One region of the Synechococcus sp. N26 genome, then DNA from elsewhere that is predicted to be linked to it. Evidence: predicted binding sites of a transcription regulator. Region 1 holds the regulator's gene; the other holds the start of a gene.
The links. Region 1 encodes HrcA, which represses chaperone genes, less so after heat shock. Its sites were predicted from a motif close to TTAGCACTCNNNNNNNNNGAGTGCTAA; they were not measured.

Region 1 (7,922 bases):
CGACCAGCTCTTCCTCAGCTTCGGGAAGGTCGAAGGGCAGCCGCTCACACTCGGCCAGGGCACAGATCCAAAAAATCAGGAAGCCCACCGGCTGGCGCCAGATGTTCCAGCTCAAGATGCCGGCACCGGTCTGCTGACCCACGATGTCGACCGTGCTCAACGAGTTGGTCATCATCACGATGGCCAGCACCGCCAGAGCCAGGGGAATTTCGTAGCTGATCGATTGAGCCGCGGCCCGCAGCCCACCGAGCAGCGAGTACTTGTTGTTGGAGGCATAGCCGCTCATCAGCAAGCCGATCGGCTGGATGCTGCTGAAGGCGATCCATAGGAAAATCCCCACGCCCAGATTGCTGATCAGCAGGTTCTGGCCGAAAGGAATGATCAGCCAGGAAATGATCACCGGCACAACCACCAGCACCGGGCCGAGGGTGAACAGCAGGCTGTCGGCCCGCGCCGGGATGATGTCTTCCTTGACGAGCAGCTTGAGGCCGTCGGCCAAGGGCTGAAGCACGCCCAGGGCACCGGCGTACTCCGGACCGATTCGCTGCTGGACAGCGGCGGAAATCTTGCGTTCCAGCCACACCGAAACCAGCACACCCACCACTGCAGCCACCAGAACCAGCAGCATCGGCAGCGGCAGCCAAAGCAGCCTCGCCACCTCCGGGGAGAAGCCAAACCCTTGCAGGGCCTGGCTAAAGCTCAATTCCAGGTCCAGTCCCGGACTCACCATGGTGTCGACGGAAGTGGGTGCAACTTAGGCGGCCGGAGCCGAGACGCGCTCCTCAATGGGCATCCAGGAGCGTGGCTGGGATCCGGAGTAGATCTGCGAAGGCCGGAAAATCCGGTTCGCCCCGAGCTGCTCCCGCCAATGGGCCAGCCAGCCGGCAACCCTGGCGATGGCGAAGACCGGCGTGAACAGATCCCTGGGGATGCCGAGCTTGCGGTACACCAGGCCCGAATAGAAATCGACGTTGGGATAGATGCCTTTGGGGCCGAGACGGGACGCTGCTTCTGCTTCGATCGCCCGGGCCACGTCGTAGAGGTCGTCATGGCCGAAGCTGGCGAACATCTCCTCCACCAGGGCCTGCAGGATCACGGCACGGGGATCCTTGACCTTGTATTCCCGGTGGCCGAAGCCCATGATTTTGCGCTTGGCCGCGATGGCTTCATCCAGGAAAGCGCCAGCGTTCTCGGGACTGCCCACCTGCTCGAGCATGGCGAGGACATCTTCATTGGCGCCGCCGTGGAGTGGGCCCGCCAGGGTGCCCACGGCTGAAGCCACCACGGCGTAGGGGTCGGTGAGGGTGCTGGCGGTGACCCGGGCACTGAAGGTGCTGGCGTTGAGGCTGTGCTCGGCATGGAGCATCAGGCAACGATCAAAGATTCGCGCCGCCAGGGGATCCGGCTCACGTTCGGTGAGCATGTAGAGGAAATTGGCGGAGTAGGCCAGATCATCCCGGGGCTGGATTGGGTCCTGGCCTTTGCGGATCAGCTGAAAAGCGGCCACCATCGTGGGAATCTTGGCGATCAACCGCACCACCGCGTCATAGATGTACTGCGGGTCGTCGATCGCCCGGCGCGAATAGAACAGCCCCAGGGAAGCGGCACTGGACTGCAGCGCGTCCATCGGATGGCCGCTGGCCGGGAAGCACTTCATCATGTCCCGCACCCGGAAGCTGACCCGCCGGTGCATCTGCACCGCGTGCTCAAACTCCGCCAGCTGGTCGCGGCTGGGCAGCTCTCCCCAGATCAGCAGGTAAGCCGTTTCCAGAAAACTGCTTTTGGCCGCCAGATCCTGCATCGGATAGCCGCGGTAGGTGAGCAGCCCTTGCTCTCCATCGATGTCGCAGATCGCCGACTGGGTGGCCGGCACGCCATCCAGGCCTGGACGCAGTTCGATACCGGTCCGCGCATGGCGCAGGTCGCCTGTCTGCTGCTGGGCCACCGCCTGATTGCCTCTAACAGCAACCTAAATCGTCAATCAACAGTGCTGGCCGAAGCAAGGCCTTCAACTGCCACTGGCCCGCGGAACGGCGCAGCTGAATCACGCCGGCTTTCTTCAGCACCAGGGCAACTGGGGCACACCCCAGAAGACCGCAGGCCAGATCGCCAAGATCCGGCTCATGACCGACCAAGCCAAGCCGTTGATCAAAGGCGGTCACCAGCATGTTGAGGTCCCCTCCAGGCTGAAGCCGTTCATCCACCGCGAGTTCAGAAGCGAGCCCCGCCTCCAACGCCAGTTCCGCCGTTTGCAGAGCCCGGCGATAAGGGCTGGACAGCAAGCGATCCAAGCGCAGCCCCCGTTGCACCAGGGCCGCCATCACCTGCTGGGTTCGCTGACGGCCAGCGGCGGTCAGGGGTCGATCCGGATGGTCCTGGCCCGCCTGGCGGGGTTCGGCGATGCCATGCCGCAACAGAACCAGGTCAGCCGAGTTCGAGCCGGGCATGCAAAGGAATCTCGGTACTGCCTTGCTCCTGACGATCAACGTCGACGGCCACCGCAAGGCCGCGGACCTGATCCTGAAGCGGTCGCCCCGCCATCACCTGCAGCAGGGCCCAGGGCCGCCATTGCCCCAACAGCGCACGGGCCGGCTCATCCGCCAGCAGGAGGGCCTGCGCTGGTTGGGCGGAGGCTGTGAGCTCCTGCCACTGGTTCAAGCGGGGCTGGAGGACACGCCCGTTCTGGCGCTGCGACAAAGCCATCAAGGACTCGCCCCACCAGTTCAGCGCAGACGAGCGAACCTGAGCCACGGCCAATTGGGCATCCACCCCAGGCTGGCGTCCCCGCTGGCGCACCAGCCGCGTCCACACGCTCAGCACCTCGCCATCTCCCTCCAGCTCAGAACGGGTCAGACCCTGCTCCTGCAAACGCGCATCCACCGCATCCCTGGTGGGAGTTTGCGGGCGGGTGGCCAGCAGCCAGCCCTCGGGTTGGTCCTGCCAGAGGAGAGGGCCAGCATCGACCCCCACAACAGCATCGGCCGCCGGCTGGTCCGCCAAGCGCTGCTCCAGCAAGGGAGCGAACCATTGGGCCAGCGGATGGCTTTCGCTGGGATCCAACAAACGGGCCGGACTCTGGAGCTGAGCCAGCCAGCGGGCATGGCCGCCCGCCGACGCCGTCAGATCCGTGAGCCCAGGCCAGGGGTCGGTGCCAAGGGCTTGCCGGAACCCGAGGCGCCCATCCACCGCCAGGGTTGAACCCTCCGGACGCAGTGATGCCACGAGTCCGCTCAGATCGTCCCGTTGGGCCACCAGCTGCGGAAGCTGCAGCCAATGCTCAAGGGCATGGGGAGATGCCGTGAGCAGAGCCACGCCTTCGCCGAGCTCAGCCACCTGACGTTGCAGGCGTTGATCGCCCAGCTGATGCTGATCCGGAAGCTGGGAGACATCGAGGGCCTGCTCCAGCACACCCCGGCCTGAGGCCACCAGCAGCAGATCGTCGTCAATCAAGGCCGTGGCCAGGGGTTGGGGGTCATGCCCCACCAACGCCCCCTGGCCGCTGATCACACCGATGCCGCGGTAACTGCTGATCTGCAGGTCGGTGCCCGCCAGGCTGCGGGTCTGCCAGAACCGTTGCAGAAAGCGCCGGGCTCCGTCGTCATCCCGACTGGTCAAAGCCAACACCCAAGCGGCGTTGGAATCCCCATCGGTGAGGGTGAGACTGACCTCCTCGCCAAGCCAGGGCTCCAGCTCAAGACCGAACTGGAGGCCCGCCAAAGCAAAGACGCCTTCGCGCCACTGCCGGGCGCCATCACGGGCATCGCGGCGTTGGGAGGCAGGGGCAACGGCCTGGGCGTAGGCCGGCAACCGTCCTGGATCGGCCAACCAATGGAGGGACAAGTCAGCATCCCGGGGCACAAACCGGGCCGCCCGAGGCAGATGCAACGGCTGCTCCACCAACTGCAGGGGGCTCTGGCGGTTCATGGTCCAGAGCAGGCCAGCGGCCAGCAAAATCAGCGACAACAGCACAGCGCCGGCAGCGCTGAGGAAGGGGCGGGCCTTCATGGGCCGGCGGTCTCGGGTCGCCTCATCTTTGTCCATCACCGCAGAATGGCGCCATGGGCCAATCCCAACAACCACAACCAATCCAAGCCTCTGAACTGCAGCAATGGCTGCAAAGCGAGCGACCTTCACCGCAACTGGTGGATGTGCGCGAGGAGGCTGAGCTCGCGATCGCTGCCTTTCCAGGTGCGGTGCTGCACCGCCCCCTGAGCCAATCCAATGCATGGCTTGGAACACTGCAGGCCGACCTCAACCCCGATCAACCCGTCGTGGTGGTCTGCCATGCCGGCGTGCGCAGCTACCACTTCGGCCTGTGGCTGCTGGACCAACCCTGGGGCCTTGAGGTGTGGAACCTTGAGGGAGGCATTGATGCCTGGAGCCTTCAGGTGGATCCCAGCGTTCCCCGCTACTGATGAGCAAGCCCCTGTCCCTTCGGCAAGAGCAGGTGCTTCAGGCGACGGTGCACCACTACGTCGACACGATGGAGCCGGTGGGCAGCCGCACCCTGGTGCAACGCTTCGGCATTCCCGCCAGCTCCGCCACCGTTCGCTCCGCAATGGGGGCGCTGGAGCGCCGAGGACTGCTGCATCAACCGCACACCTCCGCCGGACGCGTTCCCAGTCCGATGGGATACCGGCACTACGTGGACGCGTTGCTGCCGGAACCCGGCATCGCCGTTCAACACCTGGAACGGGAGCTCACCGGCCTCAGTCTTCGTTGGGCCGGTTTGGACGACCTGCTGATGCATCTGGCCCGGCGGCTGACGGATTTCACCGGTCTGATGAGCCTGATCACCCAACCGCAGCAAGAGAACCAGCAACTGGAGACGATCCGTCTGGTGCCCAGCGGTGATCGACTGCTGGCGATGCTGGTGGAAGCCAATGGCCGCGCCAGCCACCTCAACCTGCGTCTGCCCCACGGGGCTGAAGCCGAACTCACCGCGATGGAACGCTGGGCGTCGGCCCAGCTCGAGCAGGGCGACCTGAACTGGGACGCACTGCCCAGGCAGCTGCAACGCAGCGGCGCTGTGCTGCGCAACGCCCTTGAGCAGCCCACCCCCGCCAACTCCACACAGGTGGTAGTGCATGGCCTTTCAAGGCTGGTGAGCGAACCGGAATTTGAAAGCACCTCCAACCTTCGGCCGCTGCTGGAACTGATCGATGACCAACCCGCCACCTTGATCAGCCGCGGTGAATCCGCACGGGTGTGGATCGGCGAGGAACATCCCCAGCCAGCCCTGGAGGCCTGTGCCGTGGTTCAGGCGCCCTACCGCTGCAACGAGGGGCTCGGCCATGTGGCTCTGGTGGGACCGATGCGGATGGCGTACGCCACGGCACGAGCCGCCGTGCAGCGGGTGGCCCGCCACCTGGAATTGCTGCTGGCCTGAGGATCACTCTTTAGAGCTGATCCCCCAGCTTCTCCGCCACGGTGTTGACGTCCTTGTCGCCGCGGCCGGAGCAGTTGATCACCACTTCCGTGCCATCGGCCAGGGTGGGGCAGAGCTGCTCAAGCCAGGCGAAGGCGTGGGCGGTTTCCAGGGCCGGAATGATGCCCTCAAGTTCACTCACAAGGCGCAGGGCATCGAGGGCCTGTTGGTCTGTGACTGCGGCGTACTCAGCACGCCCGATCTCCCGCAAGTAGCTGTGCTCCGGCCCCACTCCGGGGTAATCGAGACCTGCACTGATGGAGTGGGCCTCCATCACCTGACCGTCGCCGTCCTGCAGCAGCAGGCTCATGGCACCGTGAAGCACACCGGCACGACCCTCGGTGATCGTCGCGGCGTGGCGACCGGTGGCCACACCATCACCGGCGGCCTCAACACCGATGAGCCGCACAGACGTGTCCTGCACAAAGGGATGGAACAGGCCCATGGCATTGGAGCCACCGCCAACGCAGGCCATCAGAACGTCAGGCAGCCGGCCGAAGGCGTCCTGACACTGCTGCTTGGACTCCTCACCGATCACGGCATGGAAATCCCGCACCAACATCGGATAAGGGTGCGGACCAGCGACGGATCCAAGGATGTAGTGGGTGGTCTCGACGTTGGTCACCCAGTCGCGGATCGCCTCACTGGTGGCGTCCTTGAGGGTGGCGGTGCCGGCCGTCACCGGTTGCACCGTGGCGCCCAGCAGGCGCATGCGGAAGACGTTGAGGGCCTGACGGCGCATGTCTTCCGCGCCCATGTAGATCACGCACTCCAGACCAAAGCGGGCACAGACCGTGGCCGTGGCGACGCCGTGCTGCCCCGCACCAGTCTCGGCAATGATCCGCTTCTTACCCATGCGCAGGGCCAGCAGGGCCTGCCCCAGGGCGTTGTTGATCTTGTGGGCACCGGTGTGGTTCAGGTCTTCACGCTTGAGCCAGATGCGGGGGCCACCGTCGGCTCGGCGGTAGTGGGCGGTGAGACGCTCGGCCTCATACAACGGTGTCGCCCGGCCGACGTAGTTCTTGAGCAGACGGTTGAGCTCGGCGGTGAAGGCGGGATCGTTCCAGGCCTGGGCCGCTGCTTGCTCCAGTTCCGCCAAGGCCGGCATCAGGGTCTCGGGCACGTACTGTCCACCGAATCGTCCAAAGCGGCCATGGGCACCGGGGCGCACCGCTGGCTGCAGGCTGGAGGGATCCGGAGTGCTGGCGTTGGGCAGGGTGCTGGTCACGGATCCACGGCGGAGCGTCGGCTCAGCGTAAGCAGGCGGTCACGCCATGGGGCGCCGCATCGGCGCTCATCGACAATGCAAGCCGGTTGCGACGGGTGAATGCCGAAGGGAGGCTGGCAAGAATTCAGCAGTGCCGAGAGCCTGCAGCGACCGAGCGGCCCTGCGGCGGAGCCCACAGCCAAGGCGCAGCAAATGGTGCGGGTGCAGCCCAGCCGTGGTGGCAAAGGTGGCAAAACCGTGACGGTGATCCGGGGCCTGGAGCTGGATGCTGCGGGCTTCAAGGCGCTGCTGAAGAAGCTCAAAACACGCATCGGCAGTGGCGGGACCGCCAAGGACGGCGTGATCGAACTGCAGGGAGATCAGGTGGATCTGGCACTCGAGCTGCTCAGCAAGGAGGGATACCGGCCGAAACGGGCTGGGGGCTAAGGGAGAATGGCCGCCACTTCATGCCTTGGCCATGACCGCCAGCCCCACCTACGGAGAGCTCACCAACAAAGGTGCCTCCACCAACATCGCCTGGCATGAAGCCTCCGTGGGCCGCGACGAGCGCTCGAAGCAGCGTGGGCACCGCAGCGCCATTCTTTGGTTCACCGGACTCTCCGGCTCCGGCAAGAGCACCCTGGCCAATGCCGTCAACGCAGCCCTGTTTGAGCGGGGACTCGCCACCTATGTGCTGGATGGCGACAACATCCGCCACGGCCTCTGCAAAGACCTGGGCTTCTCCGATGCCGACCGTGAAGAGAACATCCGCCGCATCGGTGAAGTGGCCAAGCTGTTCCTGGATGCGGGCGTGATCGTGCTGACCGCCTTTGTGTCGCCCTTCCGTGCAGACCGGGACAAGGCCCGGGACCTGGTGAAGGACGGTGACTTCCTCGAGGTGTTCTGCGCGGCAGACCTCGAGGTCTGCGAATCCCGGGACCCCAAAGGCCTCTACGCCAAGGCACGGGCGGGGCAGATCAAGGAATTCACCGGCATCTCCAGCCCCTACGAAGCACCGGAAACGCCCGAACTGAAGATCGACACCGGCAAGCAGGATCTGGCCGACTCCGTGGAGCTGGTGATCAAAGCGCTCCAGGAGCGTGGGGTGATTCCGGCCGCCTGAGGTCGACGTCACCAGCCCTGGCGGCATCCGCCAGGGTTTTGATGCAACTGGCCACCGGCACAGCCAACAGCAGGCCCAGAAGATCGCCCACGCCATAGAGGGCTCCCACCCGGGCCCCAATGGGCAAGGCGATCAGCAACCAGGCCGGTTGCAACCCCACGATG
Region 2 (7,922 bases), on a different contig from region 1:
ACAGTCAGACCCACCGAGAACACCGGCAGTGCCACACCGCTGATGTTGCGCTGCTCGAACACCCAGGCGGCATAACCTCCCAGCATCAGGCTGCCGAAAATGTTGAAGCCGTTGTTGGCGATCACCAGAGCCGACAGGGTGCGCCCCAGCCGTTGACGCAACTGCGCCAGCCGCCGGGCCCCGGCCACGGGACGTTCCCGGGCCGCCAGCTCGTGCACTCGGATTGGACTCACGGTCAACAGGGCGGCTTCCACTCCGGAACAGAGGGCCGAACCCAGCAGCACCACCAAAACCAGCAGCAACAGCACCAGGAGATCGGAGCTCATTGCCGTCTGAAACTCCTTGCATCGTAGAGGCCCTGGCCAGTTCGGCCTTGCCAACTGCCATCCTGTTCCCCTGAACGCTCTGCTGCTGTGAACGGTTTCGACTCCGGCATCCACGCGCGTCGTCGCGCCCTGTTCATGGAGCAACTCGGCGCTGCCGCTGCGGTGATTCCGGCCGCGGCATTGGCGACCCATCACGCCGACTGCGAATGGCCCTTCCGGCAGGACAGCGATTTCTTCTATCTCACCGGTTTTGATGAACCGGATGCGGTGGCTCTGCTGCTGCCGCATCGACCGGAAGGGGAGCGCTACGTGCTGTTTGTGCAGCCCAAGGACCCGGCGGCTGAGGTGTGGACCGGCTTCCGCTGGGGCACCGAAGGCGCGGTGGAGCGCTATGGCGCGGACCTGGCCCATCCGTTGGATCAGCTGAGCGAAAAACTGCCCGAGTACCTCGCCGGTGCCGAAGCCATCGCCTTCCGGGTGGGCCGAAACACGTCGGTGGAATCGATGGTGCTTTCGGCCTGGGGGCGGCAACTGGACACCTATGCCCGCACGGGGACGGCGGCCCTGGGCCTGGTGGCACCAACGCCGATCCTGCATCGCCTGCGGCTGCGCAAGGAGCCCCATGAGTTGGAGCGTTTGCGGGAGGCCTGCCGCATCTCCTCAGAAGCCCACGAGCTGGCCCGATCGATCACCCGCCCGGGCATGAACGAAGCCGAGGTGCAGGCGGCGATGGAGGCCCACTTCCGCAGCAACGGGGCCCGCGGTCCTGCCTACGGATCCATTGTCGCTGGCGGTGATAACGCCTGCGTGCTGCACTACACCGCCAACACGGCCCCGCTTCAGGATGGCGACCTGCTGCTGATCGATGCCGGTTGTTCGCTGGAGGATTACTACAACGGTGACATAACCCGTACCTTCCCGGTGAATGGCCGCTTCACGGCGGAACAGCGGGAGCTCTACAGCCTGGTGCTGGAGGCTCAGGAAGCTGCGGTTGCCGTTGTGACTCCCGGCGGCACGGCGGAGGCGGTGCACTACACCGCCCTGCGAATTCTGGTGGAGGGCCTGGTGGACCTGGGCCTCCTGATCGGGGATGTGGACGGCATCATCGAGCGAGGCGACTACCGCCACCTGTATATGCACCGCACCGGCCATTGGCTGGGTCTGGATGTGCATGACGTGGGGGCCTACAGGCTCGGTGAGCAACCTGCGCTGCTGGAGCCAGGCATGGTGCTCACCGTTGAGCCCGGTCTTTACGTCAGCGATCGCCTCAGCGTCCCGGAAGGACAGCCTGAGATTGACGATCGCTGGAAAGGCATCGGCATCCGCATCGAAGACGACGTTGCCGTCACCGAGATCGGCCATGAGGTGCTCACTGCCGGCGCCCTCAAGAGCGTTGCTGCAATGGAGCGCTGATCGCCTCGATCAGCGGGGAGTTTCGTGGACCGCAGTTGCCCTTATCCCGCAGCTCCTTCCCAATGCAAGACCGCTTCAGTGGTCGTCAGCACTTGATCGGCGCCCGCCTCCCGCAGCCGTTGCTCATAGATGTCGCGCGCCGCAGCCTGCTTTGGGGTTTGCAGGTGAGGCGGTGCCACCGCCAGGCTTACGAATGGTTGTTCCGGCCAGCGTTCCCGGGCCTTGATCACGGTGTGCACATCGGCCACGGTGTCGCCGAGATAGGCCACCTGAACTCCCTCGGCACTGGCCCCCAGTGCTTTGGCCAGGCGGATCAAGCCTGTGGGGTCCGGTTTGTCGGGGGCATCTCCCATCGCGATCAGGGGCGGGTCCTGGAGCCCCAGGCGCTGCTGAAGCACGAAGCGGGCTGAGGGTGGTTCCGCTCCACTCACAAATCCCCAGCTCAACTTGCGCTTCGAAAGCGTGGCGAAAAAGCTGGCGTCCACCAGAAGAGGCTCATCACCGATGAAGCCCGTCCATTGGCTGGGGTCTCCGTCCGGATCTCCGCCGAAGTAGAAGCCGCTGAACACATCGATCAGCGCGGCGCGATCCGGCAGCTCAGCACCATGGCGCCGCAGCAGTTCAAGGCTGGCGTCCCAGTCGTTGTTCCAGGCTCCTTCAGCCTTCAACGCATCGATGACATCAGCGCTGGGCTGCCAACCGCAGTAGTGCTGCACAGTGCATTGAAGGGCCCGTCGATAGCTGCCCGCGACATCGCGGATCACACCATCGATGTCGAACAGCAGGATGGTTGGGGATCCCAGAACGTCCAATGGGGAGCGGCTGGTAGGTTAGTTGTTTGTATTTCTGTCTTGAGCGCTGACACCATGACGGTCACCGAAGGCGCTGCCCCTACCGACCAGGAGGTCGCGACTCCGTCCGCCGACGCGGCTGAAGGCGCCACCCAGGCAGCTGAAACCACTGAAAAGCCTGCAGCCAGCGAAGGCGAAGGCCGTCCTGTGCTGAAGGGCGCCGCCGCGGCTCTGGCCACGGCCACCATTGATGCTGATGGTGTTCCTTCCGGTTACACCCCCAAGGCTGATGAGGGCCGGTTCCTGCTGAAGATCCTCTGGCTGCCCGACAACGTGGCCCTTGCGGTTGATCAGATCGTTGGCGGTGGCCCTAGCCCCCTCACCTCCTACTTCTTCTGGCCCCGTGAGGATGCCTGGGAAAGCCTGAAGACCGAGCTGGAAGGCAAGAGCTGGATCACCGACAACGAGCGGGTTGAAGTGCTCAACCAGGCCACTGAGGTGATCAACTACTGGCAGGAAGAGGGCAAAGGCAAGAGCCTCGACGAGGCCAAGGCCAAGTTCCCCGACGTCACCTTCTGCGGTACCGCCTGATTCCGCTTTTCAAGTTGATGATGCAAACCTGCCTTCGGGCAGGTTTTTTTATGCCTTCCCGTGGCTTGCCTGGTGTTGGGATGACGAACGGACAAACCACACCACGAAAAAGGCCAGGGGCTGTAACCCCTGGCCTTTGGCGACGTCATCCTTGAAATTGGGGGATGAATCAGTCGGCGGTTTTGCTGGCCTGAAGGCGAGCGCGGGCTTCATTCAGCTGTTGCTGCGCCTTGAGTTTTTCCGGCGAAGCAGGTTGGCCTTCCATGCCAGCCACCACGGTGGAGGCCTTCTGGAAAGCGGCTTCGGCGGCAGAGGCATCGATGGAGCTGCCAAGTTCGGCCTTGTTCACCAGAACGGTGACTTCATCAGCATCCACTTCGGCGAAACCACCCATCAGAGCGATGGAGTTCCATGCACCGTTGGCACGCACCCGCAGTACACCGATGTCGATGGCGGTGAGCAGGGAGATGTGGCCGGGCAGGATGCCGAGTTGACCGGTGGTACTGGGCAGGATCACCTCGTCGGCGCTGCCATCAAAGACGTTCTGGTCTGTTGCCAGCACGCGGAGGGTGAGGGACATGAACCTTGGTTCGAAAAGAGAACGGACTGTCGAGAAACACGTGATCGGGGGTGTGAATCACATCCCCGCAGGGATCACTTGGTTTCGGCGGCGATCTTCTCGGCCTTGGCTTTCACTTCCTCGATGTTGCCCACAAGATAGAAGGCGGCTTCGGGGAGGCTGTCCAGCTCACCGGAAAGGATCTGGTTGAAACCAGCAATGGTCTCCTCCAGCTTCACGTACTTGCCGGGCATGCCGGTGAAGATTTCAGCCACGAAGAAAGGCTGGGAGAGGAACTTCTCAACCTTGCGGGCACGGTCCACGGTGCGACGGTCGTCTTCCGACAGTTCGTCGAGACCCAGAATCGCGATGATGTCCTGCAGTTCCTTGTAGCGCTGCAGGGTGGACTGCACGGCGCGGGCGGTGCGGTAGTGCTCGTCACCCACCACAGCTGGCTGGAGCATGGTGCTGGTGGAATCCAGAGGATCCACAGCGGGGTAGATGCCCTTGGAAGCCAGGGCACGGTTCAGCACCGTGGTGGCGTCGAGGTGAGCGAAGGTGGTGGCCGGGGCGGGGTCGGTCAGATCGTCAGCAGGCACGTAAACGGCCTGAATCGAGGTGATCGAACCTTCAACGGTGGATGCAACACGCTCCTGCAGGGCACCCACGTCGGTGCCCAGGGTGGGCTGGTAGCCCACAGCGGAAGGCATGCGGCCCAGCAGTGCGGACACCTCGGAACCGGCCTGCACGAAGCGGAAGATGTTGTCCACGAACAGCAGCACGTCCTGCTTGTTCACGTCGCGGAAGTGCTCAGCCATGGTCAGAGCGGAGAGGCCCACGCGCATCCGGGCGCCGGGGGGCTCGTTCATCTGGCCGTAGCAGAGGGCCACCTTCGACTTGGACAGGTCGTCGGCGTTGATCACGCCGGATTCCTTGAATTCCTCGTAGAGGTCGTTGCCCTCACGGGTGCGCTCACCCACACCACCGAACACAGACACACCGCCGTGCTCCTTGGCGATGTTGTTGATCAGCTCCTGAATCAGCACGGTCTTGCCCACGCCGGCGCCGCCGAACAGGCCGACTTTGCCGCCCTGGCGATAGGGAGCCAGGAGGTCGATCACCTTGATACCGGTCTCGAACACCTTCGGCTTGGTCTCAAGCTCGGTGATGTTGGGGGCATCCCGGTGGATGGGAGCGGTGGCCGTGGTGTTGACGGGGCCCTGCTCGTCGACGGGCTCGCCCAGCACGTTGAAGATGCGGCCGAGGGTGCCTTCACCCACGGGCACGGAGATCGGTGCACCGGTGTCAACGGCTTCCATGCCACGCACTAAACCGTCGGTGCCACTCATGGCAACGGCACGAACCCTGTGATCACCCAGAAGCTGTTGAACCTCAGCGGTCAGGGCGACGTCGTCACCTGCGGGGTTTTTCCCCTCGATGCGCAGGGCGTTATAGATCTTGGGCAGTTTCCCGGCGGGAAATTCCACGTCCAGAACCGGGCCGATCACCTGACGGATCACACCCTTGGTGCCAGCAGATGCAGGAGCAGAAGCGACCATAGGAAGGAGAGTTGCGGGAACAGGCGCTGCGCGCTCGGACCCATTCAGAGCGGCGCAACCATACCACCGCTGTGGTTGCACCCCCTCCGGTTCGGTCACCCGCACAGCTTGAGGTATGGCCCGAGGGGTGGTCGCTTGCATACGTTGGCACTCATCGGCATCGAGTGCCAACTCGCGTCGATGCGTGGCGCATTGCGCCCTGTCCCTGCTCCTGCAAGTACCCATGGCTGCTGTTTCTCTCAGCGTCTCGACCGTTAAACCCCTCGGCGACCGCGTGTTCGTCAAGGTCTCTGAATCCGAAGAGAAGACTGCCGGCGGCATCCTTCTGCCTGACACCGCCAAAGAAAAGCCCCAGGTGGGTGAAGTGGTTCAGGTGGGCCCCGGCAAGCGCAACGACGACGGCAGCCGTCAGGCTCCCGAAGTTGGTGTGGGCGACAAGGTTCTCTACAGCAAGTACGCCGGCACCGACATCAAGCTCGGCAGCGATGAATACGTGCTGCTGTCCGAGAAGGACATCCTGGCTGTCGTCAACTGAGATCAGCCCTGCTGCATTGCGGCTTGAGTCTCAACTCAGCCTCCCTTAACCATCCTCTTCATTAGGAACCGCCTTCCATGGCAAAGCGCATCATCTACAACGAGAACGCCCGTCGCGCTCTCGAAAAAGGCATCGACATCCTCTGCGAAGCCGTTGCCGTCACCCTGGGTCCCAAGGGCCGCAACGTGGTGCTCGAGAAGAAGTTCGGTGCACCCCAGATCATCAATGACGGCGTCACTATCGCCAAGGAGATCGAGCTCGAAGACCACATCGAGAACACCGGTGTTGCTCTGATCCGTCAGGCCGCCTCCAAAACCAACGACGCTGCCGGTGACGGCACCACCACGGCCACCGTTCTGGCCCACGCCATGGTCAAGGCTGGTCTGCGCAACGTGGCTGCCGGTGCCAACGCCATCACCCTGAAGAAGGGCATCGACAAGGCGTCCGATTTCCTGGTCAGCAAGATCAAGGAAATGGCCAAGCCCATCGCTGACAGCAATGCCATCGCTCAGGTCGGCACCATCTCCGCTGGCAACGATGAAGAAGTCGGCAAGATGATTGCCGATGCCATGGACAAGGTTGGCAAGGAAGGTGTGATTTCCCTCGAAGAGGGCAAGTCCATGGAGACCGAACTCGAGGTCACCGAGGGCATGCGCTTCGATAAGGGCTACATCTCCCCTTATTTCGCCACCGACACCGAGCGGATGGAAGCCGTCCTCGACGAGCCTTACATCCTTCTCACCGACAAGAAGATCGGTCTGGTGCAGGATCTGGTGCCCGTGCTGGAGCAAATCGCCCGCACCGGCAAGCCTCTGCTGATCATTGCTGAGGACATCGAGAAGGAAGCCCTGGCCACTCTGGTGGTGAACCGTCTGCGTGGTGTGCTGAACGTGGCCGCTGTGAAGGCTCCTGGTTTTGGTGATCGCCGCAAGGCCATGTTGGAAGACATGGCTGTGCTGACCAACGGTCAGCTGATCACCGAAGATGCCGGTCTCAAGCTGGAGAACGCCAAGCTCGAGATGCTGGGCACCGCCCGTCGCATCACCATCAACAAGGACACCACCACCATCGTTGCCGAGGGCAACGAGGTGGCTGTCGGCGCCCGCTGCGAACAGATCAAGAAGCAGATGGACGAGACCGACTCCACCTACGACAAGGAGAAGCTGCAGGAACGCCTGGCCAAGCTGGCCGGTGGCGTGGCTGTGGTGAAGGTGGGTGCAGCCACCGAAACCGAGATGAAGGACAAGAAACTCCGTCTCGAGGACGCCATCAACGCCACCAAGGCGGCTGTTGAGGAAGGCATCGTTCCTGGCGGCGGCACAACCCTGGCTCACCTGGCTCCGGCCCTGGAGCAGTGGGCAGCCTCCAGCCTGTCCGGCGAGGAACTGATCGGCGCCAACATCGTGGCTGCTGCTCTTACCGCTCCGCTGATGCGCATCGCTGAAAACGCAGGTGCCAACGGCGCTGTTGTGGCTGAGAACGTCAAGGCTCGCGCTGGTGCCGAAGGCTTCAACGCTGCCTCCGGCGAGTACGTCGACATGCTGGCTGCCGGCATCGTCGATCCCGCCAAGGTGACCCGCTCCGGTCTGCAAAATGCCGCATCCATCGCTGGCATGGTGCTCACCACCGAGTGCATCGTGGCTGATCTGCCCGAGAAGAAGGAAGCAGCTCCTGCCGGCGGCGGCATGGGCGGCGGCGACTTCGACTACTGATCGACTTCGGGTGGTCGGGAGACCACCCGATCACCCCAACTCAAGTCATGCCAAGAGGTCCTGCGGGGCCTCTTTTTTATGTTCGGATACTGTCTTGTAAGAACTAGTTTTTACAAGACATGTGGCGCCTGGGGCCGGCGTTGGTTGCCGGTCATGAAGGATTGGGGAGTGCGGAGAGGTGCCGGCTAATGTCTTGCTGTGTATCGATGTGTCGGGACAAATGCCCCAGCGCCCCGGAGCTTTCGCCGCCCAGTTCGCTCCAGAGACGCTGCAGCGTTTCAAAGCCCTTTGCCGACAACAAGACAAGGCCTACTCCAAGGTGTTGGAGCGTCTTGCCTTGTTGTACGTCGAAACGGATGGAGGCATTCTTTCCCCGGCCAGCACGGCTTCTGCTCCCTCAAAAGGCGTGCAAAAAAGGCAAGTTCAGGTTGAATCT

Region 2: groES (co-chaperone GroES) is a predicted target of HrcA. The motif match lies at 5,384-5,410, and genes of this name have one in related genera.

Annotation. Positions count from the first base shown of each region.
Region 1 is NZ_UCNM01000002.1:32,748-40,669, forward strand. Features, by position in the region: gene nuoH (NADH-quinone oxidoreductase subunit NuoH) at 1-727, opposite strand, end outside; gene DXY33_RS00210 (citrate synthase) at 755-1,945, opposite strand; gene sixA (phosphohistidine phosphatase SixA) at 1,959-2,447, opposite strand; gene DXY33_RS00220 (DUF3352 domain-containing protein) at 2,425-4,005, opposite strand; gene DXY33_RS00225 (rhodanese-like domain-containing protein) at 4,059-4,415, shown strand; gene hrcA (heat-inducible transcriptional repressor HrcA) at 4,415-5,389, shown strand; gene trpB (tryptophan synthase subunit beta) at 5,400-6,656, opposite strand; gene DXY33_RS00240 (translation initiation factor) at 6,756-7,082, shown strand; gene cysC (adenylyl-sulfate kinase) at 7,114-7,758, shown strand; gene DXY33_RS00250 (AI-2E family transporter) at 7,718-7,922, opposite strand, start outside.
Region 2 is NZ_UCNM01000006.1:98,346-106,267, forward strand. Features, by position in the region: gene DXY33_RS03765 (CNNM domain-containing protein) at 1-326, opposite strand, end outside; gene DXY33_RS03770 (aminopeptidase P N-terminal domain-containing protein) at 414-1,739, shown strand; gene DXY33_RS03775 (TIGR01548 family HAD-type hydrolase) at 1,781-2,551, opposite strand; gene DXY33_RS03780 (30S ribosomal protein PSRP-3) at 2,606-3,121, shown strand; gene atpC (ATP synthase F1 subunit epsilon) at 3,291-3,701, opposite strand; gene atpD (F0F1 ATP synthase subunit beta) at 3,776-5,239, opposite strand; gene groES (co-chaperone GroES) at 5,463-5,774, shown strand; gene groL (chaperonin GroEL) at 5,852-7,486, shown strand; gene DXY33_RS03805 (hypothetical protein) at 7,707-7,922, shown strand, end outside.